DNA from 3 places in the Rhizobium sp. 05N49 genome. Region 1 is predicted to be linked to each of the others. Evidence: predicted binding sites of a transcription regulator. Region 1 holds the regulator's gene; each other region holds the start of a gene.

What was found. The regulator LexA, encoded in region 1, represses DNA repair genes until DNA is damaged. The targets are predictions, from matches to a motif close to TGTTCNNNNTGTGTTCNG.
Region 2: the regulator LexA is predicted to act here: its motif matches at 7,965-7,982, upstream of recA (recombinase RecA).
Region 3: the regulator LexA is predicted to act here: its motif matches at 1,606-1,623, upstream of AC1DF8_RS16935 (DUF5680 domain-containing protein).

What each region holds. Positions count from the first base shown of each region.
Region 1 is NZ_JBFTME010000006.1:361,683-371,477, reverse strand. It holds gene AC1DF8_RS15410 (ComEC/Rec2 family competence protein) at 160-2,586, shown strand; gene lexA (transcriptional repressor LexA) at 2,567-3,292, opposite strand; gene AC1DF8_RS15400 (VOC family protein) at 3,488-4,375, shown strand; gene kdsA (3-deoxy-8-phosphooctulonate synthase) at 4,372-5,220, shown strand; gene AC1DF8_RS15390 (methyl-accepting chemotaxis protein) at 5,234-7,045, opposite strand; gene eno (phosphopyruvate hydratase) at 7,520-8,794, shown strand; gene AC1DF8_RS15380 (FtsB family cell division protein) at 8,940-9,260, shown strand; gene pdhA (pyruvate dehydrogenase (acetyl-transferring) E1 component subunit alpha) at 9,407-9,795, shown strand, end outside.
Region 2 is NZ_JBFTME010000006.1:95,627-105,421, reverse strand. It holds gene AC1DF8_RS14095 (NADP-dependent isocitrate dehydrogenase) at 1-1,005, shown strand, start outside; gene AC1DF8_RS14090 (glutathione S-transferase family protein) at 1,450-2,079, shown strand; gene AC1DF8_RS14085 (AraC family transcriptional regulator) at 2,141-2,992, opposite strand; gene AC1DF8_RS14080 (LysE family translocator) at 3,227-3,859, shown strand; gene alaS (alanine--tRNA ligase) at 3,945-6,599, opposite strand; gene recA (recombinase RecA) at 6,750-7,838, opposite strand; gene AC1DF8_RS14065 (carbohydrate kinase family protein) at 8,068-9,012, shown strand; gene AC1DF8_RS14060 (pseudouridine-5'-phosphate glycosidase) at 9,043-9,795, shown strand, end outside.
Region 3 is NZ_JBFTME010000007.1:303,129-312,923, forward strand. It holds gene AC1DF8_RS16925 (lipoprotein-releasing ABC transporter permease subunit) at 1-341, shown strand, start outside; gene AC1DF8_RS16930 (ABC transporter ATP-binding protein) at 397-1,080, shown strand; gene AC1DF8_RS16935 (DUF5680 domain-containing protein) at 1,084-1,545, opposite strand; gene dnaE (DNA polymerase III subunit alpha) at 1,858-5,343, shown strand; gene AC1DF8_RS16945 (MFS transporter) at 5,383-6,780, opposite strand; gene AC1DF8_RS16950 (winged helix-turn-helix transcriptional regulator) at 6,925-7,356, shown strand; gene AC1DF8_RS16955 (L,D-transpeptidase family protein) at 7,360-8,610, opposite strand; gene AC1DF8_RS16960 (GNAT family N-acetyltransferase) at 8,764-9,795, shown strand, end outside.

The DNA of each region.
Region 1 (9,795 bases):
TTAGGCAGTGCAGCGATGAGCTGAATGCATAGCAGAACACCATGATTTGACTGGTTTTTTCGCTCCTGTGAATTTTCCTCGTATTTCAATCGATTATTGTTTGCGCGTTTTGATCTGAGGTTGCATTCTGACGGTATCCGGGGGCGGGTCCAGGCGATTATGACGGGGTTGGAGACAAGAGAACGGTACGAGCAATCCATTGATGAAAATATGGATTTTGCTGGTGTCGTGCCGCGCGCCGTTGTGCCTCTATCGGCTCGGACGCAGCTTGCGATCCCGTTTCGATGGCAATTGGCAACCGTTGCAAAACAATACGCCGGGTCGTCCGTGCGTATGGCGGCCGAAGAAGCCGGCCACGGTCGCCTCGTTCTCTTCTCGCCGGTCTTCCTTGGTGCGGGTGCTGCAACCTGGTTTCTGGCAGCCTCGAACGTTCCGGCGGTCTCGCTCGGCCTTTGCCTGCTCGTTCTCCTCAGTGCCGTTGTGTTCTGCGGCCACGCCCGGACGAGACTGCGGGCAATACTGCTTGCCCTGCTTCTCTTTGCCGGCGGAATGCTCTCGGCACAGATCGAAACATGGCGGGCAAGGACGCTGATCCTCGATTCAGCCGTGACGACAACGCTGACTGGCCGGGTCGAACGGCGAGAAGGCGATGGTGAAGGGCGCTGGCGTTATATCCTTGACGTCGCCGGCACTGATGCCCCCGAAATCAAGCGTCCTCCCGAGCGCATCTCTGTGCTCGTACGCGGCGCCGCCCGGCCCTTTGAACTCGGCGATATCATAGAGGGCAGGGCCCGTCTGACGCCTCCGGCAGGACCCGCGCTTCCTCACCTCAACGATTTTGCCTTCAGCGCCTATTTTGACGGCATCGGTGCTAACGGCTTCTTCTATGGAGCACCGAAGAAGGTTACAGAACAGCCGGAACAAGCGAGCTCTGTCGGCGAGGCCGCACTGGAGTGGTTCTACCGCCTGCGAAGCGGCATCGGCGATCGGATCCGCTCCACTCTGCCGGGCGACACCGGGGCCTTTGCCGCTTCACTTGTCACCGATGAGAGACGAGCGATCTCGGATGAAACGACGGAGGCACTGCGGCAGTCCGGCCTTGCCCACATCGTGGCGATCTCCGGCCTCAATATGGCACTCTCCGCCGGTATCTTCTTTGTCGGGCTGCGCGTGATTCTCAGCCTGTTCCCCGGTATTGCGCAGGCGTGGCCGACCAAGAAGATCGCGGCTGCCGGTGCACTCGCTGCGGTGACGGCTTACTATCTGATCTCGGGTTTTGCCGTTTCAGCCGAACGCGCCTTCATCATGATGGCGATCATGCTGGTTGCCGTCTTCTTCGATCGGCCGTCGATCAGCCTCAGAAACGTGGCGCTGTCGGCTCTCGTGATCCTCGCGGTCTCACCATCGGAAGTGCTCGGACCGAGCTTCCAGATGTCTTTCGCCGCAACACTTGCCCTGGTCGCCGGATACGACCTCTGGAAAGGGCGGCCGATGCGGGAAAATGCCTTTGCCAAACTTCCGATCATGAAACCTTTCTTCATGGTCGGCGGCTTCTTCGGCGGCATTTTCCTGACGTCTCTCATCGGTGGGTTCTCGACGGCGCTGTTTTCGATCGAACATTTCCACCGGCTGACTGCTTATGGCCTGCCGGCAAATCTCGCGGCCATGCCGGTTATTTCATTCATCGTCATGCCGGCCGGCATGCTGGCGATGCTGCTGATGCCTTTTGGTCTGGATGGCTGGCTATGGCCGGTGGCAGGGTTCGGGCTCGACCTGGTGATCGCCATTGCAAAGGCGGTGGCGGGGTGGGGCGGCAATATAGATGTTGCCCGCTTACCCGGCTGGTACTTTCCGGCAGCCGTCTTCGGCTTCCTGTTGCTGACCTTGCTCAGAACCCGGTTGCGGCATATCGGAACCGTAATAATCACTGTTTCAACGTTCGCTGTTGTGTTGCTTCCATCAGAAGCGATGCCCGACGTCACCATCTCGGAAGACGGCAGCCTGGTCGCTCTAATCGACGGAGAGGCAATGGCTTCAAACCGTGAAAAGCCGCCAGCCTTCATTTTCGAACAATGGCAGAGGGCACTTGCCATCGAAGAGCATCAGAAGCCGGTTATGCTTCAAGCCACCAACACACCCACCGTGTCCGATGGCAAAAGATTGCAGCTGTCAACCGATCAACAGAATGAAGCCAGAGAGACAATGAGGCAGGCACTCGCCATCAGCCCAACGTCACGATTCTCTTGCCAAAAGCGCGCCTGGTGTACCGCCTTGCTGGGCAATGGAAAGAAACTGACTGTCATCGAAAACGCTGCCTATCTGGGGCCGGCCTGCGATACGGCCGATATTGTCGTAACTCCTGTCCGATTGCGCTTCGACCGTTGCCGTTCCGGCGCGCTGCTCTTTACCGCCGAGACGCTGCGCAAGTCAGGTTCTGTCGAGCTTCGCTTCACAGATAGTGGAATCGATGTCGCAACCGCATTCGGCCCATTGCAACGCCCCTGGATGCGCCACCGCGCCTATGACTGGCGCAGCGATACATTCGCAGACGCAAGCCAGTCACCGGTCAGTGATAGCGGCGAATGAGGCCGACGAGCTTTCCCTGAACCTTCACTCGATCCGGTGGGAAAATTCGGGTCTCATAGGCAGGGTTTGCAGCCTCGAGCGCAATCGATGCACCCTTGCGCCGGAAGCGCTTGAGTGTTGCTTCCTCGTCGTCGACGAGGGCAACGACGATATCACCCGGGTTGGCGGTGCTGCCATTTCGGATGATGACGGTGTCGCCATCGAAGATGCCGGCTTCGATCATCGAGTCGCCGCGAACTTCGAGCGCATAATGTTCGCCGGAGCCGAGCATATCGGCAGGAACGGTGATGTCATGCGTATTGTTCTGGATTGCCGAGATTGGCACACCGGCAGCGATGCGGCCCATGACCGGGACGGAGACCGAGTTGCCGTTATCGGCAGCGGGCGCTGGCTTTGCCGGAGCCGGCGCTGCAACGGGCTGCGGCTTGCCGAGGCTGCCTTCGATGACGCTCGGTGAAAAGCCGCGACGTGGCTGCAGGCTGGGGCTGTAGGCCTCCGGCAGTTTGATGACTTCGAGCGCGCGTGCCCGGTTCGGAAGCCGGCGAATGAAGCCGCGCTCCTCAAGCGCCGTGATCAGCCGGTGAATACCGGATTTCGAGGCCAGATCCAGCGCATCCTTCATCTCGTCGAAAGACGGAGGAACGCCCGACTCCTTCATCCTTTCGTGAATGAAAAGAAGGAGTTCCTGTTGTTTGCGCGTAAGCATGGCGTGCACCCCAGTCTTGAAACAAATCCAGAACGGACACTATATGTTCCATATGTGTTCCGCAAGTAGCTAAATTTTCGTAAAACTTCTGTCCATTCTGGTGAGAATTTTATTTTTCTCGCGCCCGGGCCTTCCCGGCCTTGTCTCGCAACACCTGCTGAAGCACATCTCCTTGTGACTGTTGGAGGGGACCTAATGAGCCAAGATACGCTTGCAATCGATCATCTCGTTTTGCCGGTTACCGATATCGACCTTGCCCGCGAAAGACTGGGCAAGCTTGGTTTCACTGTGGCGCCGGATGCCCGTCATCCTTTTGGGACCGAAAATGCCTGCGTTTTCTTTGCCGACAAATCCTATCTGGAGCCCCTGGGTGTCGCGAGCGTCGAAGAGAGCGAGGAGACAGCACACGATGGCAATGTGTTCACCGCCCGCAATCAGGCTTTTCGCTTCCGCTGCGGCAGCGAAGGACTGTCCGCGATTGCCTTTGCGACGGCAGATGCAAAGCACGAACATGCTCGATTCGTGAAGGACAGTATGAGTGCCGGTTCTGTGCTGCAGTTCGAGCGCCCTGTTAAAATGCCGGATGGCACGGAGAATATTGCCGGCTTCCGGCTCGCCTTCGCTGGCGACCTGCGGGCACCGGATTTCTTTCTCTTCGCAGTCGAACGCGTCAATCCGCTTCCTGCCAACCGGACCGCGCTTGAGACCCATGCCAATGGTGTCACAGGCATTGCCGAGATCGCGCTCGCGGCCCCCGAGCCGACAGCCTTCGGTGAGTTCGTTCGCTCCGTGGCAAAAGGCGCATCTACTGAGCTCACGAGTTTCGGGCTGGACGTGCCCACCGGAAACGCAAAGATCAGCCTGATGACCCCGGAAGGGCTGGAGGCTTATTTCGATCTTGCCACGTCGGATACCGATCGTGGTCTGCGCGGTCGGGCGATCCGCTTTGCTGTCGGCGATCTGGCCGTGACAGAAGCGCATTTGGCTGCTAACGGGGTGACCTATACACGCAAGGGTAACCGTATTCTGGTGAAGCCTGCGCCCGGCCAGGGCGTACTCTTCGCCTTTGAGGAAACATCATGAGCTCTACTACCAACTCCGTGGTGACGGTCGGCGAAGGCGCCGGTAAGGTCACCTTCTCCAATGCTTCACGCCTGTCGCTGATTGCTGGCGCTTGCGAAATGGAAAGCCGCGATCATGCGTTCATGGTTGCCGGCACATTGAAGGAACTCTGCGCCAAGCTTGGCATCGGGCTCGTCTACAAGACCTCCTTCGATAAGGCGAACCGGTCTTCCTTGTCGAGCAAACGCGGTGTCGGCCTTGAAAAGGGGCTGGAAGTTTTCGCCGATCTCAAGAAAGAACTCGGCATTCCGGTTCTGACCGACATCCACAACGAAGAACAATGCGCCGAAGTGGGTAAGGTCGTCGATATCCTGCAGATACCAGCCTTTCTGTCTCGCCAGACGGATCTCCTGGTCGCGGCTGCCAAGACCGGCCGCGTCATCAACGTCAAGAAGGGCCAGTTCCTGGCGCCTTGGGACATGAAGAACGTGCTCGGCAAGCTGAACCAGAGCGGCAATCCGAACATTCTGCTCTGCGAGCGCGGTGCGTCCTTCGGTTACAATACGCTGGTCTCCGACATGCGTTCACTGCCGATCATGGCGGCAACGGGCGCCCCCGTCATTTTCGACGCCACGCATTCAGTCCAGCAGCCTGGCGGGCAGGGGGAAACCTCCGGAGGTGAGCGGCAGTTCGTGGAGACGCTGGCCCGTGCAGCCGTGGCAGTCGGCGTTGCCGGTGTCTTTATCGAGACCCATCAGGATCCTGATAACGCCCCCTGCGACGGGCCGAACATGGTCTACCTCAAGGACATGCCGCGACTTCTCGAGAAGCTTCTCGCCTTCGACGCGATCGCCAAGGCCGCCTGAACAGCGGGCGGCATCAGGCTGCCGCGCGGGACGGGCGCTTTTCCTCCAGTGCGAAGCGGGAGAGCATGCGCCCGAGCTGGGACGCCTCGGTGCCGAGCTCCTGGCATGCGGCGTTCGTTTCCTCGACCATGGATGCATTCTGCTGGGTCACCTGATCCATCCGGTTGACGGCAGCGTTGACCTCGACGAGCGCGACCGACTGTTCCGAAGACGAGCGCACGATCGCTTCGATCAGCGCCGTCACCTGCAGCACCTGGCGGTCGATATCGCCGAGTGCCTCGCCGGTACGGTTGACAAGTGCAACACCCGCGGAAACCTGTCGCGACGACGTCTCGACGAGAAGCTTGATCTCCTTGGCGAGATTGGCGGAGCGTCCGGCGAGCTCGCGGACTTCCTGAGCGACGACGGCAAAGCCTTTCCCCGCGTCTCCGGCGCGTGCTGCCTCGACACCCGCGTTGAGCGCCAGAAGATTGGTCTGAAAGGCGATCTCATCGATGGCGTTGATAATATCGCCGATCCTGACCGCTGAGTCCTCGATCTTCTCCATGGCAGTCACTGCTTCACGAACAATCTCGGCGGAATGCGCCGCGCTCTCCTTCGTGGCTGACATCATCGCATTGGCTTCATGGGCCCGCTCCGAGGAGTTTTTCACCGTGACCGTGATCTGATCCAGTGCCGAAGCCGCCTGTTCGAGGGAAGCTGCCTGGCTCTCGGTGCGCTGTGCCAGATCATTGGTGCTGAGCGCGATTTCGCGCGAACTGTCGCCGACCGTATTCGTGGCGGCATAAATGTCTTTCATGGCATCGGAAAGAATGATGATGCTGGTGTTGAAGGTCTCGCGAAGCTTCTCGTAAGTATTGGCGAACTGCTCGTCGAGACGCACGGTCAGGTCGCCGCGTGAGAGACGTTCCAGGCCTGCGCTCAGGCTTTCGATAACGCGCTGGCGCGTGGCATTCTCCACGCTCTTCGATGCGTCCAGTTCGGCATCGCGGCGCATCTGTACCTGCCGTTCCTCGTCCTGCAGCGCGCGTATAGCGTTGCGTTCTTCTGCCGATTCGCGAAAGACCGTGACCGCGCGCGCCATTTCTCCGATTTCGTCGGATCGTCTGACATAGGGAACTTCGCGGGAATAGTCGCCGCTCGCAAGCACCGCCATATAATCGCGCATCGCCGATAGCGGCACGATTGCGCGCCGGCGGAACATGTAGAGCCCGACGACGATAATCACGAAGGAAAGCGCGGCGGCCGATAGCGTAACGGCGGAGAGCAGTTCCGTTTGATCCGCTGCCTGCTTTTCGGCGTCCATCTGGAAGGCGTTGGCCATCGCCACGAGTTCGTTTACGGCCGTTTCGTGAACATGAAAATTCGTAGCAAGCTTGGGGAGCGCCGATTCGATGGCGGCCTTGTCGCCCTTCAGGATTGCGGGTATCGCCTCCTCGTTCATGACCTGCCAGAACGCGTCACCCTTGACGAGAACGTTGTCGAGAAGCTTGCGCTTGAGATCGGCGCTGAGCGGCGTTTCGGACCAATATTTGCGGCGGTCTTCATAAGCCGACTTCAGAACCGTTTGGATGCGTTCGATATTGGCCTTTGCCGAGGCTGGCTGCTCGACGGCTTCGAGCGCGAGCATGTAGGGTTCGATGACATAGAGCGGCGGCGGGAGAATATCGGCGACAAGATCCTTGCCGTAGATGATCTGCTTATACATCAGCCCGTTCACACGAAGCATGTTGAGTGCGTAGTTCTGCAAGCCGATGGAGGTCACCAGTCCGAGGATGACAACGGCACCGAAAATGGCAAGGCTGCGTGCAATATTGAGTTTCATCTGTGCCCCATGTGAAATGCCGCCAAGAGAGTCGATAAAATCGCGTTCTGGTTGTTTTTGGCGCGAGGCTGCAGCTTTTCATCCCTGCCGTTCCGTATCGCCCCAAGGGCTGAAACGACTGACTTCTGAGGATCTCACACGGGTATTAAAATTAAGCCGGGATGGTTACCGAAGGCTGAAATCAAGGGGCATGTAACCGTCCAAAATTGGGGCTATTCCAGGGATTTTCAGCCGTGGGTTGCTATCGACGGTGGCGGCCTGCCAACATTCTGCCCGGATGGACTGTTTATCATCTTTCGATGGGTGGGATATGCTGACCGACGACTGCCGTTCCCTTCAAAACCCTGACATGAATGTGCTATAGGCCACGTCTGATGCGCTGCTTGAACGTGCAAAATTGCGGCATTGTAATTTGCGCACCTTCGATTAAGACGATTTCAAACGATTTATCCACCCACCGAGCAGGAAGAGACCATGACTGCAATTACCGATATCATCGCCCGCGAGATTCTCGATAGCCGTGGTAACCCCACCGTCGAAGTCGACGTCTATCTCGAAGACGGCAGCATGGGCCGTGCAGCTGTTCCCTCGGGTGCTTCGACCGGCGCGCACGAAGCCGTAGAAGTCCGCGATGGCGGCAAGCGTTATCTCGGCAAGGGTGTTGAAAAGGCTGTCGAAGCTGCCAACACGGAAATCTTCGACGCGATCGGCGGCATCGATGCTGAAAACCAGATCCAGATCGACAAGATCATGATTGAACTCGACGGCACGCCAAACAAGTCGCGCCTCGGCGCCAACGCCATCCTCGGCGTTTCGCTTGCTGTCGCCAAGGCTGCAGCGCAGGCTGCCGGCCTGCCGCTCTACCGTTACGTCGGCGGTGCCTCCGCAAGCCTTTTGCCGGTCCCGATGATGAACATCATCAACGGCGGCGCCCATGCCGATAACCCGATCGACTTCCAGGAATTCATGATCCTGCCGGTCGGCGCAGATTCGATCCGCGAAGCCGTCCGCATGGGTTCGGAAGTTTTCCACACGCTGAAGAAGGAACTGGCGGCACAGGGCCACAACACCAACGTCGGTGACGAAGGCGGCTTCGCACCGGGCCTAAAGAGCGCTCCGGAAGCCCTCGATTTCATCATGAAGTCGATCGAGAAAGCCGGCTACAAGCCGGGCGACGACATGTGCCTCGGCCTCGATTGCGCCTCGACCGAATTCTTCAAGGACGGCAAGTACGTACTGGAAGGCGAAGGCCGCACGCTCGAGCCAGGCGCCATGGCCGAGTACCTGGCAGAACTCGCTGCCAAGTATCCGATCATCTCCATCGAAGACGGCATGGCTGAAGACGACTGGGAAGGCTGGAAGACGCTGACCGATCTCGCCGGCAAGAAGTGCCAGCTGGTTGGCGACGATTTGTTCGTCACCAATTCGGCTCGCCTGCGCGACGGTATCCGCATGGGCGTCGCCAACTCGATCCTGGTCAAGGTCAACCAGATCGGCTCGCTGACGGAAACGCTCGATGCCGTCAACACGGCGCACAAGGCGGCCTACACCGCCGTCATGTCGCACCGCTCCGGCGAAACCGAGGACTCCACGATCGCCGATCTCGCAGTTGCCACCAACTGCGGCCAGATCAAGACCGGCTCGCTGTCGCGCTCGGATCGCCTTGCCAAGTACAACCAGCTGATCCGCATCGAAGAAGGTCTCGGCCCGCAGGCTCAGTACGCCGGCCGCTCCATCATCCGCGCCTAATACGCGCTTGTAAATCAGCCATTTGGAACCCGCGCTCCGGCGCGGGTTTTTTGTTGAGTCTGGCCGGGAGTCGCTCAGAGTCAACGAACGGTTAATCTCTGCGCGCTAGATTGAAATGATTGGTAATGCGTTAGAGCATGCGTGTATGTGGACAAAGCATCATAAGAAGAGAAAGACAGGTCGCTTCGTCATTCCGGCCATGACGGTCGCCTTCCTCTCCTATTTCGGTTATCATTGCATTCACGGTGACTATGGTCTGCGTGCGACGGAGGCGTTCGAGCGCCAGCGTGTCGCGCGCGAGAAGGAACTGGCTGTGCTGAAGGCCAAGCGTGAGCATCTGGAGGCGCAGGTTGCGCTCTTGAGTGACGGCTCGCTGGACAAGGATATGCTCGACGAAAAGGCGCGGTATCAGCTCAACATGTCGCGCGCGGACGAGATCGTCATTTACAATCACTATCGCAATTAACCGAATTTGGGTTAATCTAAAATTCTTATTGTTTATCAATAATTTAACGGCGAATATGAGCCATGCAATTATGGCATTGCTGTGGTCATTTTTCTTCCCTATGGTACGCGCCACCTGAGAACCGATAAACCCATAGGGAGGGTTGAATGGCGTTGCGCAAAACCGCGACCGTTTCCAGCCGCAAAAATAGTGCGAAGTCTGCAGCCAAGGCATCGAATGGCGGCCCTGTCGCCGATTTCGATCGCGATGAAGAGCTGAAGGCCTATCGCGAGATGCTGCTCATCCGCCGTTTCGAAGAAAAGGCGGGCCAGCTTTACGGCATGGGCTTCATCGGTGGTTTCTGTCACCTTTATATCGGCCAGGAAGCTGTCGTCGTCGGCATGCAGATGGCGCAGAAGGAAGGCGATCAGGTCATTACCGCCTATCGCGACCATGGTCATATGCTGGCTACCGGCATGGAAGCCCGTGGCGTCATGGCGGAACTGACCGGGCGTCGCAACGGCTATTCCCACGGGAAGGGCGGTTCGATGCACAT
Region 2 (9,795 bases), 270 kb from region 1:
GGCATCAAGTGCGCGACCATCACGCCGGACGAAGCCCGCGTGAAGGAATTCAACCTCAAGGAAATGTGGAAGAGCCCGAACGGCACGATCCGCAACATCCTCGGCGGCGTCATCTTCCGCGAGCCGATCATCTGCCGCAACGTTCCCCGCCTCGTCCCGGGCTGGACGCAGCCGATCGTCGTCGGCCGTCACGCTTTCGGTGACCAGTACCGCGCCACCGACTTCAAGTTCCCCGGCAAGGGCAAGCTGACCATCAAGTTCGTCGGCGAAGACGGCACGGTCATCGAGAAGGAAGTCTTCAACGCGCCGGGCGCCGGCGTTGCCATGGCCATGTACAACCTCGACGAGTCGATCCGCGAATTCGCCCGCGCCTCGATGATGTATGGCCTGATGCGCAAGTGGCCGGTCTACCTGTCGACCAAGAACACCATCCTCAAGGCCTATGACGGCCGCTTCAAGGACATCTTCGAAGAAGTCTTCGAGACCGAATTCAAGGATCAGTTCAAGGAAGCCGGCATCACCTACGAACACCGCCTGATCGACGACATGGTCGCTTCCGCTCTGAAGTGGTCCGGCGGCTATGTCTGGGCCTGCAAGAACTACGATGGCGACGTCCAGTCCGACACCGTTGCCCAGGGCTTCGGTTCGCTCGGCCTGATGACCTCGGTTCTCTTGACGCCTGATGGCAAGACGGTTGAAGCCGAAGCCGCTCACGGCACGGTCACCCGCCACTACCGTCAGCACCAGAAGGGCCAGGAAACCTCGACGAACTCGATCGCTTCGATCTTCGCCTGGACCCGTGGTCTCGCACACCGCGCCAAGCTGGACGACAATGCCGAACTCGCAAAGTTCGCCTCGACGCTGGAAAAGGTCTGCGTCGATACCGTCGAAGCCGGCTTCATGACCAAGGACCTGGCGCTGCTCATCGGCCCGGATCAGCCGTGGCTCTCCACGACGGCTTTCCTCGACAAGATCGACCAGAACCTGCAGGCTGCAATGGCCTGAGCCCTGTCAGGATAGAGATCGAAAAACCCGGCCATTGTGCCGGGTTTTTTGTTGCCGGCTCGGTGCTCATGGATACTAAATTAGCAACGCCTTTCAAAGGCAAGCCTCGCGTAAGTTGCAAAGCCTATTCAGAAACTCGCCTAGGCATGGAGGTTCTGATGGCCAAGAAGAGTTTTGTCCCCGAATTCCTGCAGCTTCTAAGGCTTCTCGCGCGCCGCGAGGGCCAGGATATGATTGTCTTTTACCTTGATCTTGCTTTGCTCGAGACGCAGACCCTGCACTACAATCAGCGCTGGCGATCCCTTCCCGGCCGGACCGCCGGCCCTGACGCAGCGCCGGCGACAGAGGTCATTTCCCGCGCGGCAGTGAAGGCGCCGCCTTCTCCAAGGGTTGAAATCTCCCGCGCCAGCGCTACGAAAGAAGCTTGGGAGAGAGGAAAGCAGGATGACCGAGGAAATCACCTTCTACACCAATCCGATGTCGCGCGGCCGGATAGCGCGGTGGATGCTGGAAGAAACCGGCATACCATATCATACCGAAGTCCTGACCTTCGGCGGGACGATGAAGGAACCGGACTATCTGTCCGTCAACCCGATGGGCAAGGTGCCGGCGATCCGTCATGGGAAGACGATCGTGACGGAATGCGCGGCAATCTGTGCGTATCTTGCGGACACGTTTCCGCAGGCAGGGTTGGGCCCGCAGGCGGATGAGCGAGCCGATTACTACCGCTGGATGTTCTTCGCCGCCGGGCCATTGGAAGCGTCCGTCACCTTGAAGGCGCTCGGCTTCGAAATTCCGCAGGAGCGGCTGCGCATGGCAGGTTGCGGCTCGTTCGGTGATGTCATGGGCACGCTGGAAAAGGCGGTTTCGGCCGCCTCCCCCTATATTGCCGGCAAGCGCTATACCGCTGCCGATGTTTATGTCGGTTCGCATATCGGCTGGGGTCTTGCCTTCGGCAGCATCGAAAAGCGCCAGGCGTTCGTCGATTATTTCGGCCGGCTTTCCGAACGCGATGCCTATAAGCGGGCAACGGCGCTGGATGAAGAAGCGGCAAAGGCGATGCAGGCGGCCTGAAGCAATTCCAGCAAAAGTGCGTAGCGGTTTTGCGTCCGGAATGCGTACAGAAAAGAGCCGTTTACGCCAGCGGCATGTAGATATCCGTCCGCAATTCGGTCGGCGCGACTTCGCGCGGATTGTTGAGATATTCCTCGAACATCACGCGATCCCGGATCTGCCGGCCGGACGCGGGCAGCCACTGGGCGTAGAGCCACTGATAGGCCTTGTACATATCGGCGTAAGGCCCCTTGTGGTGCAGCACGGCATAATCGCCGCCCTCCACCATGCGTCGCTCCAGTGGCGCATTGGCGGTCGTCTCCTCTCCTGCTGCGACACAGGCGACAGAGCGCAGCTTCTCGGGCTGCACGAGATCGGGATCGTCGAGATAGACGCCGATCATGCGCATCTCCGACTTTGCGAGCCCACGGGCATAGAGCGTGCCGAACAGCGTCTCGAAGGCCTTGCCGATCTCCATATAGGAGCCGGTATGGGGAACGCCGATGAGCTCGAGCTGCGGGATGGTTTTCAGGGTGACATCAAACATGGCTTGCGCCTTTCCGGTGCGTGAGGGTTGGAACTGCGTGTGGCTTCCCTCTTTCCGGTAGCGTGCCGGCGGCATTCCATAGACCGATTTGAAGATGCGGTTGAAGGACTGGAGATTGGGATAGCCTGATCGCTTCGCAATCTCGCTGACATCAAGATCCGTACGGACGATATCGCCCGCCGCGCGATGCAGCCGCAGCCGCTTGACGGTTGCCGCCAGCGTCTCGCCGTAAATCGCCCTGTAGATCCGGTGCCAGTGATAGCTCGACAGGCACGCGATTTCGGCCAGCCGCTCCATATCCAGATCCTCGTCGAGATGATCGTGGATATAGGCCGAGACCCGTCTCAGACGGTTCTCGTAGAGCGCCCATGCCGTTTCACCCACCATGTCAAACCCTTTGCAAATCGATCGGCTCACCAAAGCATAGCCCGATTTGACAAATCCTGCTGACTTGAACCTTAGAGCGCCGTGCGTCCATTCGGACGCACAAAGGACGCTCTAACTCTTTGAATCTACGCGCCAGGCTTTTCCGAAAATCGATTCATACTTTCGGAAAAGCCTGGTGCTGGGAGCGAATCCTGCGTAGACCGGAATTCCGGCTCGAACCCAAGAGGAAGACTGATGCCGGACTTTTCTACATTGATACTCTTTGCCGCCGCAGCGTTGGTGCTCACTGCGACGCCCGGTCCCGATATGCTGCTGATTGCCTCGCGCAGTATCAGCCAGGGACGCACAGCCGGATTTCTAACCTATGCCGGTATTGCTCTCGGCACCTATTGCCACGCGCTTGCCGCAGCTTTCGGGCTTTCGCAGCTCCTCGTGGCCGTGCCCGTTGCCTACGAGGCCGTGCGTTGGGCCGGTTGCCTCTATCTGCTTTATCTCGCCTACAAGACGATCCGTTCCGAAAGCACCACCTTTGTGCCGGCCTCGACGCTGAGGCGGCTATCGGGACGGCGCATCTTCTTTGCCGGTCTTGCGACCAATCTGCTCAATCCGAAAATGGCGCTCTTCGTCATCGCGCTCTTTCCGCAATTCGTGAATGCCGAGGGCGGTTCGATGGGCGTGCAGATGCTGGTGCTCGCCAGCGTGCTGAACGGTATCGGCCTTGTCGTCAACGGCGCAGTCATCCTGCTCGGCAGTCAGATCCGCTCGCGTCTGGGCTCGATGCGCCGCTTCCCGAAGCTGCCGCAATATATCCTGGCTGGCGTATTCACCGGCCTCGCCTGCCGCCTCGCATTGCAGACGAGAAACTGACCGCAGGGCGTGCCGAAAACAAAACCGGCTGCGAAATCGATGATCTCGCAGCCGGTTTGATTTTGACCTGTCGTCAGGCGAATGCTCAGCCTGCGAGTGCGGCCGCAACGGCCTCAAGCGCCTCGTCAGCCTTGGCACCATCTGGGCCGCCGGCCTGCGCCATGTCGGGACGGCCGCCGCCGCCCTTGCCGCCGAGAGCAGCAGAAGCGACGCGCACCAGATCGACAGCGCTGAAACGGCCGACGAGATCGGGCGTCACGGCCACGACGGCACTGGCCTTGCCATCGTCGGAAACGCCGATCAGCGTCACGACGCCGGAGCCGATGCTCGCCTTGCCGTCATCGGCAAGCCCCTTGAGGTCCTTCGGATCGACGCCGGTCACGGCCTTGCCGAGGAACTTGACGCCGGCGACCTCGCGCACGGCATCGGAAGAACCGCCCTGCCCGCCGCCCATGGCGAGCTTGCGCTTGGCATCCGCCAGTTCCTTTTCGAGCTTGCGGCGCTCATCCATCAGCGCTTCGACGCGCGACAGCACTTCTGACGGCTGCACCTTCAGCGACGCGGCCAGCGTCTTAACGCGCTCGTCCTGTTCGGCGAGATATTCGCGGGCCGATTCACCGGTTACGGCTTCGATACGGCGAACGCCCGCGCCGACGGCGCTTTCGCCAAGGATGCGCACGAGACCGATCTGGCCGGTTGCCGACACATGCGTGCCGCCACAGAGTTCGACCGAATAAGGCCTGTTGGCTTTGGCGCCATGCAGACCCGTACCCATCGACACGACACGCACTTCATCGCCGTATTTTTCGCCGAAGAGCGCCATGGCGCCTTCTGCAATGGCATCGTCGACGCTCATCAGGCGGGTCGTGACCGGAGCATTTTGCAGCACGATCTGATTGGCCATCTCTTCGACGACTTTGAGTTCTTCTGCCGTCATCGGCTTCGGATGCGAAACGTCGAAGCGCAGGCGCTCGGGCGCGACCAGCGAACCCTTCTGGGCAACGTGGGTGCCGAGCACTTCGCGCAGCGCCTCATGCAGGAGATGGGTTGCCGAGTGGTTGGCGCGCAGGCGCGAGCGGCGGGCGTGATCGACCGTCAGCGCGACAGGCTCGCCGGCCTTGACCACGCCTTCGATCACGGTGCCCAGATGCACGAACAGGCCCTCGCCCTTCTTCTGCGTATCCGAAATCTCGATCTTGCCGTGGTCGGAAGAGATCACGCCGGTATCGCCCATCTGACCGCCGGACTCGCCGTAGAACGGTGTCTGGTTGACGACGATCTGCACCTTGTCGCCGGTCTTGGCTTCATTCGCGACGGCACCGTCCTTGACGATCGCTTGCACCACACCTTCGGCCGTCTCGGTGTCGTAACCGAGGAATTCGGTCGCGCCGTGCTTTTCCTTGAGTTCGAACCAGACGGTTTCGGTCGCCTTCTCGCCGGAACCTGCCCAGTGCGAACGTGCCTCGGCCTTCTGGCGCTCCATCGCATCGGTGAAGCCCGAGATGTCGACGCCGATTTCGCGGGCGCGCAGCGCGTCCTGCGTCAGGTCGAGCGGGAAGCCGTAGGTGTCATAGAGCTTGAAGGCGGTCTCACCGTCCAGCATATCGCCCTTGGAGAGATCGGCCGTCGCATCCGAGAGAAGCGACAGGCCGCGCTCCAGCGTCTTGCGGAAACGGTTTTCCTCAAGCTTCAGCGTCTCGGAGATCAGCGCCTCGGCGCGCACAAGTTCCGGATAGGCGCGGCCCATCTCCTGCACCAGCGTCGGCAGCAGCCGGTACATCAGTGGCTCCTTGGCGCCGAGAAGCTGGGCATGGCGCATGGCGCGGCGCATGATACGGCGCAGCACGTAGCCGCGGCCTTCATTCGACGGCAGCACGCCGTCGGCGATCAGGAAGGCGGACGAACGCAGGTGGTCGGCGATGACGCGGTGGCTGGCGCTGCCCTCGGCCTTGACGCCGACGGCATCTTCGATCGTGCCGGTCAGCGTGCGGAACAGGTCTGTGTCGAAGACGCTCTGGACGCCCTGCAGCACGGCAGCCATGCGCTCCAGGCCCATGCCGGTATCAATCGACGGGCGCGGCAGCGGGTTGCGAACGCCGGGCTCGGTCTGTTCGAACTGCATGAAGACGAGGTTCCAGAATTCCAGGAACCGGTCGCCATCCTCTTCCGGCGAACCGGGAGGGCCGCCCCAGACATTCTCGCCCTGGTCGATGAAGATTTCCGAGCACGGACCGCAAGGACCGGTATCGCCCATCTGCCAGAAATTGTCAGAGGTCGGGATGCGGATGATCTTGTCGTCGGAGAAACCGGCGATCTTCTTCCAGAGCGTCGCAGCTTCCTCGTCCTCGGAATAGACAGTGACCAACAGCCGGTTCTTCGGCAGGTCGAAGCCCTCGGTGACCAGCTTCCACGCAAGCTCGATCGCATTCTCCTTGAAATAATCGCCGAAGGAGAAGTTGCCGAGCATTTCGAAGAAGGTCAGGTGGCGGGCAGTGTAGCCGACATTGTCGAGGTCGTTATGCTTGCCGCCGGCGCGCACGCATTTCTGCGAGGTCGTCGCCGTCGAATAGGGACGCTTTTCGAGACCGGTGAAGACATTCTTGAACTGCACCATGCCGGCATTGGTGAACATCAGCGTCGGGTCATTGCGCGGCACGAGCGGGCTCGATGGAACGATCTCGTGGCCGTTCTTCTTGAAGTAGTCGAGGAAGGTCGACCGGATATCGTTTACACCGCTCATTTCATGCCCTTCGATGCTGCCAGCAGGCAGGTAAAATTAAATCCATCGGCTTTRATCGTCCGACCTTGCCACTGTCCAGCAACAAACAAAACCGGCCGCATTCTCGTGAGGGAATGCGGCCGGTTCGAATTCGTTATGTGCTAGGCTGGATTACATGTCGCCATCGCCAGCATCATCGCCGGCATCCGGGCCGCCATTCTGCAGGAAGCGGTCGGCGATCAGGCCGGCATTCTGGCGCAGCGCCGTTTCGATCTCGCGGGCGAGATCCGGATTGTCGCGCAGGAAGATCTTGGCGTTTTCGCGGCCCTGGCCGAGACGCTGGCTGTTGTAGGAGAACCAGGCGCCCGACTTCTCGACGATGCCGGCCTTGACGCCGAGGTCGATCAGTTCGCCGGTCTTGGAAACGCCCTCGCCATACATGATGTCGAATTCGACCTGCTTGAAGGGAGGCGCCATCTTGTTCTTGACGACCTTGACGCGCGTCTGGTTGCCGATGACCTCTTCGCGTTCCTTGACCTGGCCGATACGGCGGATGTCGAGGCGGACGGAGGCATAGAACTTCAGCGCGTTACCGCCTGTCGTCGTTTCCGGCGAACCGAACATGACGCCGATCTTCATGCGAATCTGGTTGATGAAGATCACCATCGTATTCGACTTGGAGATCGAAGCCGTCAGCTTGCGCAGCGCCTGGCTCATCAGGCGGGCCTGCATGCCCGGCAGGTTGTCGCCCATTTCGCCTTCGATTTCGGCGCGCGGCGTCAGCGCTGCCACAGAGTCGACGACGAGAACGTCGATCGCGCCGGAGCGCACCAGCGTATCGGTGATTTCGAGCGCCTGTTCGCCGGTGTCGGGCTGCGAGATCAGGAGGTTCTGCAGGTCGACGCCGAGCTTGCGGGCATAGACCGGATCGAGTGCATGTTCGGCATCGACGAAGGCGCAGATGCCGCCCTTCTTCTGCGCTTCGGCAATCGTCTGCAGCGCGAGCGTCGTCTTACCAGAGCTTTCCGGACCGTAGATCTCGATGATGCGACCCTTCGGCAGACCGCCGATGCCGAGGGCGATATCGAGGCTGAGCGAACCTGTGGAAACCGTTTCGATCTCGACGATGTTCTCGTTCGAGCCGAGTTTCATGATCGAGCCCTTGCCGAACGACCGCTCGATCTGTGAGAGTGCCGCTTCGAGCGCCTTGCTTTTGTCCACCGATTTGTCCTCTACGAGCCGCAATGAATTCTGAGACATTCGATCCACCTTTAGGTTATTGACGCTGCTCTAGCAATGTCGCCGCTGATGCGAAGTTTGTACCTGATTTGTTCTTATTTCGCAATGGGGTTGCAAATAATTGAAAGAAAAAGGTAAAACGGCCTGTGTTCTATTTTTGTTTTATCGATGCAAAGCAACGGCTTAATGTCCCGCAGGCACTGAATCCTGCCGCTTTGCGCCGCATTCGATTCGCTTTCGAGGTGCAGAAATGAGCGGCAAGATTCTTGTCCTCGGCGGCGCCCATATCGATCGTCGCGGCCGTATCGCCGGTGAGACGGCACCGGGGGCCAGCAACCCCGGCTCATGGTTCGAGGAACCGGGCGGCGGCGGCTTCAACGCGGCCCGCAATCTTGCCCGTCTCGGCTTCGACGTGACGATGATCTCCCCGCGCGGCGGCGATCCGATCGGCGAGATGGTGAGCGAGGCGGCCGACTTTGCCGGCATCAACGACCGTCCTTTCGTCTTCCTCGACCGCAAGACGCCGAGCTATACGGCGATCATTGAGAAGGACGGCAATCTCGTCATCGCGCTCGCCGACATGGAACTCTACCGCTTCTTCGTGCCGCGCCGCCTGTCGATCCGCTGGGTGCGCGATGCTTTCGCTGCCACCGATTTCATCCTCTTCGATGCCAACCTGCCGGAGGAAACGGCAGCCGCGATCGTTGCAAGGGCCAAGGCGCTCGGCAAGCCGGTCGCGGCAATTGCCATTTCACCGGCCAAGGTCGTGCGTCTCCTGCCCTGCCTCGGAGGCATCGACTATCTCTTCATGAATGAGGCCGAGGCTGCAGCCCTCACCGGCAAGCGGCCGGACGACGCTGCCGGCTGGCCGTCGCTGCTCGGTGACATCGGCATCGGCGGCGCGGTCGTCACCCGCGGCCAGCGCGAGCTTGTCGCCTTCAAGAACGGTCGCGCACTTCTCCTGCAGCCGCCGATTTCTGACAATGTGGCCGATGTCACCGGTGCGGGAGATTCGCTCGCAGCAGGCACTTTGTCTGCGCTGATGCGCGGCCATCCGCTCGAAGAGGCCGTTCGTCACGGCGCTGCGGCGGCGGCACTCACCGTTCAATCGCGGCATGCGGTGAACGAAAATCTCGCGCCCGATCTTCTCCGCGACATGCTTTCGCTTGTCCCGGCGGCCAGAATTCTGCAATGAAGCGGCAACATCGATAAACGGATACGGATCATGACCAAACCAATCTCGCCCCTGCTGCCGATTTCCTATTCGAAGGAAGTGGCCGCCGCCAAGCAGCGCGGCGCACCGATCGTGGCGCTCGAATCGACTATCATCACCCACGGCATGCCCTACCCCGGCAATATCGAAATGGCGCGCAGCGTCGAAGCGATCATCCGCGACCAGGGTGCCGTGCCTGCCACCATCGCCGTGATCCACGGCACGCTGCATATCGGCCTGGAGGCCGCCGAACTGGAACAGCTCGCCAAGGCCAAGGACGTGATGAAAGTATCGCGCGCCGATATCGCCTTCGCGATCGCCGAGCGCCGCACCGGTGCAACGACTGTCGCTGCCACGATGATTGCCGCGGCACGCGCCGGCATCAAGGTCTTCGCGACCGGCGGCATCGGCGGCGTGCATCGCGGTGCCGAAGAAACCTTTGACATCTCCGCCGACCTGGAAGAACTGGCCCGCACCGGCGTCATCGTCGTCTGTGCCGGCGCCAAGGCGATCCTCGATATTCCGAAGACGCTGGAAGTGCTGGAGACCCGCGGCGTGCCCGTCGTCACCTATGAAAGCGATGAATTCCCGGCCTTCTGGTCGCGCTCCTCAGGCATCCGCAGCCCGCTGACTCTGAACAGCCCGGCAGCGATCGCCAATTTCCAGACGACGCGCGAACAGCTTGGTATCGACGGCGGCATGCTGATTGCCAACCCGGTGCCGGAAGCCGACGAAATTGCCCGTGAGGAAATGGAAATCTATATC
Region 3 (9,795 bases), on a different contig from region 1:
TCGCGATCCTGCGCACCATGGGCGCAAGTTCAGGCGCCATCATGCGGATCTTCTTCATGACGGGGGCTGCTATCGGCATTGTCGGCACGATCGCCGGCGTGCTGCTCGGCGTGTTCGTCTGCATCAACATCGAATCCATCCGTCAGTTTTTCTCCTGGGTTTCGGGCACGGTGCTCTTCGATCCGCAGCTCTATTTCCTCAGCCAGCTGCCGGCGGAAATGGATGTGAGTGAAACGATCTCCGTCGTCGTCATGGCGCTGACGCTCTCTTTCATCGCGACGATCTTCCCGGCCTGGCGCGCCTCCCGCCTCGACCCCGTCCAGGCCCTCCGCTACGAATAAGGCCCGATTCAAGGTCATGCACGATCCAAGGCCCAATCCAAGGAATGCCGCATTCATGAAACGCAACGTCGTTCTCAAGCTTTCGGGCGTCGAACGCCATTACGGACAGGGCGAAACGCTGCTGACCATTCTCAAGGGTGCGGATTTCACTCTGTCGAGCGGTGAGATGGTGGCGCTGGTGGCGCCGTCAGGCACCGGCAAGTCGACGCTTTTGCATGTCGCAGGGCTGCTGGAGCATCCTGACGGCGGCGAGGTAGTGGTCAACGGCCGCCCCTGTGATGGCCTTTCCGATGACAAGCGCACCGCCATCCGCCGCGGCGAGATCGGCTTTGTTTACCAGTTCCATCACCTGCTGCCGGAATTCTCTGCACAGGAGAACATCATGATGCCGCAGCTCATCGCCGGCCTCTCATGGAAGGAAGCGAGCGAACGGGCAAAGATGCTTCTTGATTACATGCGCATCGGCCATCGCGGCGTGCATCGCCCGGGCGAGCTTTCCGGCGGTGAACAGCAGCGCGTGGCAATCGCGCGCGCCGTTGCCAATGCGCCGAGCCTGCTTCTGGCCGACGAGCCGACCGGCAATCTCGACCCGGAAACCGCCAGCTATGTCTTCGACGCTCTTGAGGCGCTGGTGCGACAGTCCGGCCTTGCCGCGCTGATCGCCACCCACAACCACGAGCTCGCCCGGCGCATGGACCGGCGCGTGACGATCGCCGACGGCAAGGTCGTGGATTTCTGATTCTCAGGGGATAATCAGCCCGCCGCGATAATCGAGCTCATAGGCCTTCAGGCCGTCCACGAGAATAAATTCGTGGCCGCGGAAATGTGTGCAATCGCCTTCGCTACTATCGACATAGTGTCCCAGCGCGTGATCGAGAACCATTCCGCCGAGAAAGCGGCCTTGCCTGTAGAGCTGTGATAGCGCGGCGCAGATGACAGTGCCGGCAATGGTCAAGTCGATGATTCCCGGTTCGATGATGCGCCCGAAATAGTTCATCGCCCACACCGGCTTTTCCTCCAGCCACACCACTTCCTGGCCGGCAAAGTCCGTACCGCCAAAATAGCTGTCGAGATAACGCCAGATGCCGCGCTTGTAACCGATATCGTGGGCACCGATCCGATAGGACGGCTGCGACTTGGCGCCGGCGACATATGTCTGCGATTTGGCTTCGACAATGAAGCTATTGAGTTCCAGAACGTCCATAGTCCCTCTGCTCCGATGTTAACCATGTCCCGCAGAAGCGGGGGGTAAACCTGTTGACAATAGAACATACATGGAACAAATTAAAAACATAAGAGCAAAGGAGAGCCAAATGACTGACATGATCCGTGATATCGCAGCATTCACCTCCATCGCAATGTTCGTTGCCAGCTTCTCGCTGATTGTCATGGCAATGTAAGATTTCAGGGGACCGCATGGCTGCCATGCGGTCCTGAAGCGGGACTTTTTCTGGACAGAATCGCCTTCAATGCCGACAATGCGCATTCTTCATTGATGCAGTTGGAAGGGCATGTCATGGCGGATGCGGAACAGGGTGCGATCGGCGAAACGCCGGGCTTCGTCCATCTGAGGGTGCATTCCGCCTATTCACTTCTCGAAGGCGCATTGCCTCTCAAGAAGATCCTGTACAAGGCGGCCGGCGATAATCAGCCGGCGATTGCCATCACAGATACCAACAATCTCTTCGTCGCCCTGGAGTTTTCCCAGAAGGCGATGGATGACGGGTTGCAGCCGATCATCGGCTGTCAGGTGTCGATCGACATGGAAGACGGCCTCGAAACCGAAAAGCGGGGAGGCCAGCAGGCGCTGGTCAAGCTGCCGTCCATCGTGCTTCTGTCTGCGACGGATGCGGGCTATGAACGGCTGGTCGATCTCGTCAGCCGTGCCTATCTCGGCGGCGAAGGCAATTCGACAATACATATCCGTGCCTCATGGCTGGATGAGATCGGGACGGAAGGTCTGATAGCGCTGACGGGCGCCTCGACCGGGCCGATCGACATGCCGCTCAAGGACGGCCACGCCGCCGCGGCGGAGACGCGGCTGCTGACGCTGAAGCGCATCTTCGGCGACCGGCTCTATGTCGAGCTGCAGCGCCATGGCACTTACGACAAGCGGCACGAACAGAAGATCATCGGCCTTGCCTACAAGCATGATCTTCCGCTGGTCGCGACCAATGAAGCCTTCTTCCCGACGCGCGACGATTATGACGCCCACGACGCGCTGATGGCGGTCGCCCACAACGCCATTGTCTCCGACGACAGCCGTTTCCGACTCTCCCCGGATCACTACCTGAAGAGCCGCGCGGAGATGGAAAAGCTCTTCGCCGATCTGCCGGAAGCGCTGGAGAATACGGTCGAGATCGCTCGACGCTGCTCCTTCATTCTGAAGACCCGCAAGCCGATCCTGCCGCGCTTCACCGGCGCCACCGCCGATCCTGAAGAGGCCGAACGCGCCGAGGCGCTGGAGCTTCGCCGGCAGGCGGAAGAGGGGCTCGACATGCGCCTCGCCGAGCTTGGGATGTCGGCAGGTTACGAAGAGAAGGATTACCGCGAGCGGCTGGAATTCGAATTGAGCGTCATCGAGCGCATGAAGTTCCCCGGCTACTTCCTGATCGTTGCCGACTTCATCAAATGGGCCAAGCAGCATGACATTCCGGTCGGCCCGGGCCGCGGCTCGGGTGCAGGCTCGCTGGTCGCCTATGCGCTGACGATCACCGACGTCGATCCGCTACGCTTCTCACTGCTCTTCGAGCGCTTCCTCAATCCGGAACGCGTTTCGATGCCGGACTTCGATATCGACTTCTGCCAGGATCGCCGTGAAGAGGTGATCCGCTACGTGCAGCAGAAGTATGGTCGCGAGCAGGTGGCGCAGATAATCACCTTCGGTTCGCTGCAGGCACGCGCCGCCCTTCGCGACGTCGGCCGCGTCTTGGAAATGCCCTACGGCCAGGTCGACAAGATCTGCAAGCTCGTGCCGAACAATCCGGCAAACCCCACGCCGCTTTCCAAGGCGATCGAGGAAGAGCCGAAGCTGCAGGAAGAGGCCGCCAAAGAGCCTGTCGTCGCCCGCCTGCTCGATATCGCCCAGAAGATCGAAGGCCTCTATCGCCACGCCTCGACCCACGCCGCCGGTATCGTGATCGGCGATCGCCCGCTGTCGAAACTCGTGCCGATGTATCGCGATCCGCGATCGGACATGCCGGTCACGCAGTTCAACATGAAGTGGGTGGAGCAGGCCGGCCTCGTGAAGTTCGACTTCCTCGGCCTGAAGACGCTGACCGTGCTCAAGGTCGCCGTCGATTTCTGCAGGAAGCGCGGCATCGAGGTCGATCTCGCCAAGATCCCGCTCGACGACAAGAAGACCTACGAGATGCTGTCGCGCGGCGAGACCGTCGGCGTGTTCCAGGTGGAAAGCGCCGGCATGCGCAAGGCGCTGATCGGAATGAAGCCGGACTGCATCGAGGATATCATCGCGCTGGTCGCGCTCTATCGTCCGGGTCCGATGGAAAACATCCCGACCTACAATGCCCGCAAGCATGGCGATGAAGAGCTGGAATCGATCCATCCGACGATCGACCATCTGCTCAAGGAAACGCAGGGCGTTATCGTCTACCAGGAACAGGTGATGCAGATCGCCCAGGTCCTATCGGGCTATTCGCTTGGCGAAGCCGATCTTCTGCGCCGCGCCATGGGTAAGAAGATCAAGGCCGAAATGGACCAGCAGCGCGAGCGCTTCGTCGTCGGCGCGGTCAAGAACGGCGTGTCGAAGCCGCAGGCCGACAATATCTTTGAACTCTTGGCGAAGTTCGCAAACTACGGCTTCAACAAGTCGCATGCCGCCGCCTACGCCATCGTCTCCTACCAGACGGCCTTTATGAAGGCGCATTATCCGGTCGAGTTCCTGGCCGCGTCGATGACGCTCGATATGTCGAACACGGAAAAGGTCAACGACTTCCGCCAGGATGCCAAGCGCCTGGGCATCGAGGTGATCGCGCCCTCCGTCCAGACCTCCTTCCGCCAGTTCGAGACCGGCGATAACCGCATCTATTACGCGCTTGCGGCCCTCAAGGGCGTCGGCGAATCTGCGGTGGATCACATCGTCGAAATGCGCGGCGACAAACCTTTTGCCAGCATCGAGGATTTCTGCTTGCGCATCGATCCGCGCCAGGTAAACCGCCGCGTGCTGGAAAGCCTCATCTATGCCGGCGCCTTCGACTGCTTCAATCTGGATCGCGCCCAGCTTTCGGCTGGTCTCGACCGTGTGCTCGGCTATGCGCAGCGCGCCCAGGAAAACAAGCTCAGCGGCCAGTCCGATATCTTCGGCGGAGCGCTCTCTTCAGGTCCGGAAAAGATCGCCTTGCCGCCGTTCTCGCCCTGGCTCGCCTCCGAGCGGCTGCTCAAGGAATTCCAGGTCCTGGGCTTCTACTTGACTGCCCATCCGCTCGACAGCTACAACAACATCCTGCAGAAGATGCGCGTGCAGACTTTCGCGGATTTCTCCACGGCGGTGAAGCAGGGTGCTGCGAACGGGCGCTTGGCAGGGACGGTGATTTCCAAGCAGGAGCGCAAGACGCGCACCGGCAACAAGATGGGCATCATCGTCTTTTCGGATTCCTCGGGTCAGTACGAAGCCGTCCTCTTCTCCGAAATGCTGAACCAGTATCGTGACGTGCTGGAGCCCGGAAAATCCTTCGTCATTACCGCTATTGGCGAAGAGCGGCCGGAAGGCGTCAGCCTGCGTCTGCAGACCGTCCAGTCGCTGGAGGAAAAATCGCTGCAGATGCAGAAGGCGCTGCGCGTCTATGTGCGCGATTCCGGCCCGCTGCGCGCCGTTGCTGCGCATCTGAACGCCAGGGGCGATGGCCTGGTCTCCTTCATCGTGATCAAGGAGGAGGGCAAGCGCGAGGTCGAAGTCGTACTGCAGGACAAATACCGCATCACGCCGGAGATCGCCGCCGCATTGCGGGCCGCTCCCGGCATCGTCGACGTCGAACTCGTCTAATGAAAAGGGCGACCGGCATGCGCCGGCCGCCCTTGTTTGTCAGCCGGTTTGCGGCCGGCCGGACAGACCGGAGCAGCGCCACCTGCCGAAGCCCATGATTGCCGTACCGATCAGCGTGCCTCCGACCGGCACCAGAAGTGCGGTGCGCAGCGCGTCCAGCCGTTCGGATGGGCTTTCGCCGTCGCCGAGCGCCAGAGTGCCGACAGCGCTGACGGCGGAAAGGCCGAGTGCCGCACCGAACTGGAAGGACGTATTCACCAGCCCGCTCGCCAGTCCCTGTTCGTGTTCGGCAATGCCGTCGGTTGCGATGATCGTCAGCGGCCCATAGCCGAGCGAGAAGGCGAGGCCGAGCAGGATTGTCGAGGGCAGCATCGCCGCATAGGTCCAGTCGAGCCCCATGTCGAGGAAGAGCGCGTAGCCTGCGACGGCAAGGGCGAAGCCGCCGAGCACGACACGTCCATTACCGAAGCGCTCCACGAGCAAGGGCGTCAGCAGCGGTGCGAGGATGGCATCCATGCCAATGACGATGAGGGCGAGGCTGGTTTCGAAGGCGGACCAACCGAGCAGTTCCTGCAGGTAGAGCGAGACGATGAACTGGAAGCCGAAGAAGGCGCCGGTGAAGAGCATCGCTCCGAGGTTGGATTGCAGCAATGCCGATGACCGGAAGATCCCGAGGCGGACCAGCGGCGCCCGCGAATTGCGTTCGATGAGGATGAAGGCGACCCAGAGCACAGCACTCGCCCCTGCTGCTGCCAGTGTCCAGGTGAGGTCGCTCGTCGCATGCTCGAGCCGGGTCAGCGCGTAGGCGGCGAGCAGCATGGCGCCGGTCAGGGTGACCGCGCCGGCAACATCGAACCTCTGGCGCGGGGCTGTAACCTCCTTGTCCTCCGCGATCAGCTTCATACCGGCAACCAGCAGGATGGCGGAGAAGATCACCGGCGCGAAGAACACCCATCGCCAGCCGATTGCGGATAGAAGCCCGCCGATGACGAGGCCGAGGGAGAAGCCGGCCGATGCAGTGCCGGCATAGATCAGCACCGCCCGGTTGCGCTGCGGTCCCTCGGGAAAACTGCCATTGATGAGTGCAAGGCCGGCAGGTGTCATGAAGGCGGCGGCTGCACCCGTCACGAAGCGGGCCGTCAGCAGCATCCATCCTTCGCTCGCAAAGCCTCCGAGGCCGGAGAAGAGCAGGAAGACGGTCAGCGCCGTCAGGAAGACCTTGCGCTTCCCGTACATATCCGCGACGCGCCCGCCGAGCAGCATCAGCCCGGCATAGGCAAGCACATAGGCAGAAACCACGGCGCTGAGCGTCGTGGTCGAAAGACCGAGGTCGGCCCGGATCGAGGGCAGCGCGACATTGAGCATGGCCGCATCGACGCCTTCGAGAAAGATCGCGCCGCAGAGTACCGCGAGCATGCCGGCGGCACCGGCGCTCATTCTTCCACGCTCCGCTGTCAGGGGAGGACTTGTAGACATCATGGATTCCTTGTCGGTAGAGGGCAGGGAAGAGCGAAGATGGTTACATATTGATCCTCGGTTCCCTATTGTAACCAAGGAAAAGGTAGGGCATTGTTCGAACCCATGGAAGAAGGCACTTCAAACTCACCGAGTGACTGCTGCAGCACCGACCGCGATTACGACATCCATCAATGGGATGCGCGACAGGAGTGCGAGGTGCGCCAGATTCTGGATCGCATCGCCGATAAATGGTCGCTGCTGGTCATCGCCCTGCTGGAAAAGCGCACTTTGCGCTTTACTGAATTGCGCAGGAGCATCGACGGCATCAGCCAGCGCATGTTGACAACGACACTGCGTCAGCTCGAGCGAGACGGTCTGATCGAGCGAACGGTCTATCCCGTGGTGCCTCCAAGGGTCGAATATGCGCTGACGGAGCTCGGTTGCACGTTGCATGACACGATCAAGGCGCTTGTCGTCTGGACCGAGACCAACCAGACAAAGATCATCGCGGCCCGCCGAAGCTACGACGAGCGTGCCAGCGAGAAGCCTTGGTAGGTCTCAGCTCTCGCGCGTGATGGTGATGAATTCCGTGCCGTCACCGGTTTCTGGACCGACCCCTGTATCTGATATTGTCAGCGTCGAGCCGGGCGAGATCAGCGCATCGATCCGGTGGCGGGTCTCTTCAGACATTGAGATGCGGCTGAGTGCTCTGGCGATTGGACGGCCGCTGATGATGGAGCTTTCCTGGTTGGCGATGCCGAGCCGCTTCACCGTTTCGCGGGAAAGATTGTTTTCCAGCGTCACGCCCAGCCAATCCGCCGTGCCGGCTGCCTCATCGACTGAATGCAGCGAGAAGAAATGCGTGCCGAGAGCAAGGGCCGGATCGGCGATGGTAATGGGTGCTTCGAAGAGCGGCTTGAAATCCTTCCGCACCATGATGACGCCATTCGGTGGTTCGCCCCGGCCTGCCGCTGCGTAAACTTCCCTGAGGAGAGTATCCGTGATCAGGCCCTTGTCACGAGCAAATTCCTTTGGCCGCAGCGCTTTGAAAGCATTGATGGCCTGAACGGTCGCGGGACCGGCCAGCCCGTCCGGCTCGCCGGCGGCAAAGCCGAGCTGGTTCAGCAGGGTCTGGATATCGACGACATTTTCACGCAGCGTCCGGCGCGTCATCAGGATGCTGATCGGCGAGGTCTCGGCAGCCGGTGCCTGCAGCTGAAACTGCGGTATCGGCAGGGCAGCCGTCGTCTCGTTCATGGCGACCTGCACCTGCGTCTTCGCATCACCGATGGCAGGCCGCAGTTCCACGTCCGTAAGCAGGGGCGCCGGTTCGGGCCGGTCGGGGCGGAACAGGGTCGGATGGTCGATAGGCTCCGGTGTCAGCTCGCTGTCGGTGATAACGACCGGCACGCCCATCTCGGTCATCTTGTAGAGCGATTTCGCAAAGGCGCCGGGCATACGAACGCAGCCGTGCGAGGCCGGATAACGCGGCACGGAGTTGGACTCGTGCAGCGCAATGCCGGACCATGTCAGCCGCTGCATGAAGGGCATCGGCGCGTTCGAATAGATATTGGATTCGTGGTACTTCTGCTTCTCGATGACGGAGAAGATGCCGCTCGGCGTCGTGTGCCCGTCCTTGCCGCTCGAGATCTTTGAAGTCGCCACGACCTCCGCACCGTCATAGACCGCCAGCGACTGCTTATCCTTGGACACGAATATCTGCAGCGTGCGCGCATCGGCAGCAAAAGCCGGATCGACGAGAGCGGTCGCCGACAGCAACCCGATAAGAACACCTACACGCACAGACATGACGCAATACACCACATGCACAAAAACGACGGGATTTAAGCATGCGAAGTTTAACGAAGGCTTGAATACGCGGCCGCGCTTTGATCACAAGATTGTGGGATATTCAATTTTATGCAAATCTAAAATACTGGAAGTCTTGGGGGAGACTTGGAAATGCATGTCGATATTGTTTCTGCGTTCGATGATCTGCATGCCCTGAAGGATAATTGGAACGCGGTCTATGCCGCCGATCCGGAAGGGCATTATTTCCTGTCCTGGCACTGGATCGTCCGGTGGCTGGAGCAGCGCTCGCGATGGTTCGTTCTTGCCGCCAAGCGACAGAAGGAGGACGACCGCTATGTCGCTTTCCTGCCCATTCAACTTCATGTCGATTTCGAGGAAGGGCAGGGCCTCGGCAATATCGTGCGGCTGGGGGGCACCCCCTATGCCGGCTATAACGGCCTTCTCACATTCTCTGACGATGCAAGGGCAGCACTCGCCGCCTTCGCTGATTGCCTGATGACATTCAATTGGAAGCATCTCGATCTCGACGATGTCTATGTGTCCAGCGAGAGGCTGAAGATTTTTCTGGCGGCTTTTCCTGCCTCGGAATTCTCGAAGCGTAAGGTTCCACGCAGGCCGCATATCACGGCTGACGGTGAGAACATCGATCATGATGTCTATGTCTACGTGCCGCTTGGCGAGAGTTTCGAAACCTTCCTGGAAGAGCGCATCGGCCCCAAGACGCGGCGCAATGCGCGAAAGGCGCTGCGCGATCTGGTCGTACTGGAAAACGAGCTGCGCATTACCCATGTCACCCCGGAGTCGATGGAGCGCGACCTCGACATCTTCTACGACATGTGGAACGTCCAATGGGGTGAACGCCAGCCGCGCTACGGCAAATTCATCCTCGACAACAGCCGGCATATGTTGCCGGCCTGTATCAAGGACGGTTCGGTTTTCATGCCGATCCTCTGGCACCGGGATAAGCCGGTGGCTACCTTCATCATGTTCCTGGATCCCTATCGCAAGTCGATGATGTGCTTCCTCGGGAGCCGTGACCTGAGCTTTAGCCACTCAATCAGCCCCGGCTTCATGCTCCATTGCTACAATATGCGGTGGGGCATCGAGAACGGATACCGGATATACGATCTCGGTACCGGCAACTATGGCTACAAGGATCTTTTCGGTTCCGAGCACCACATC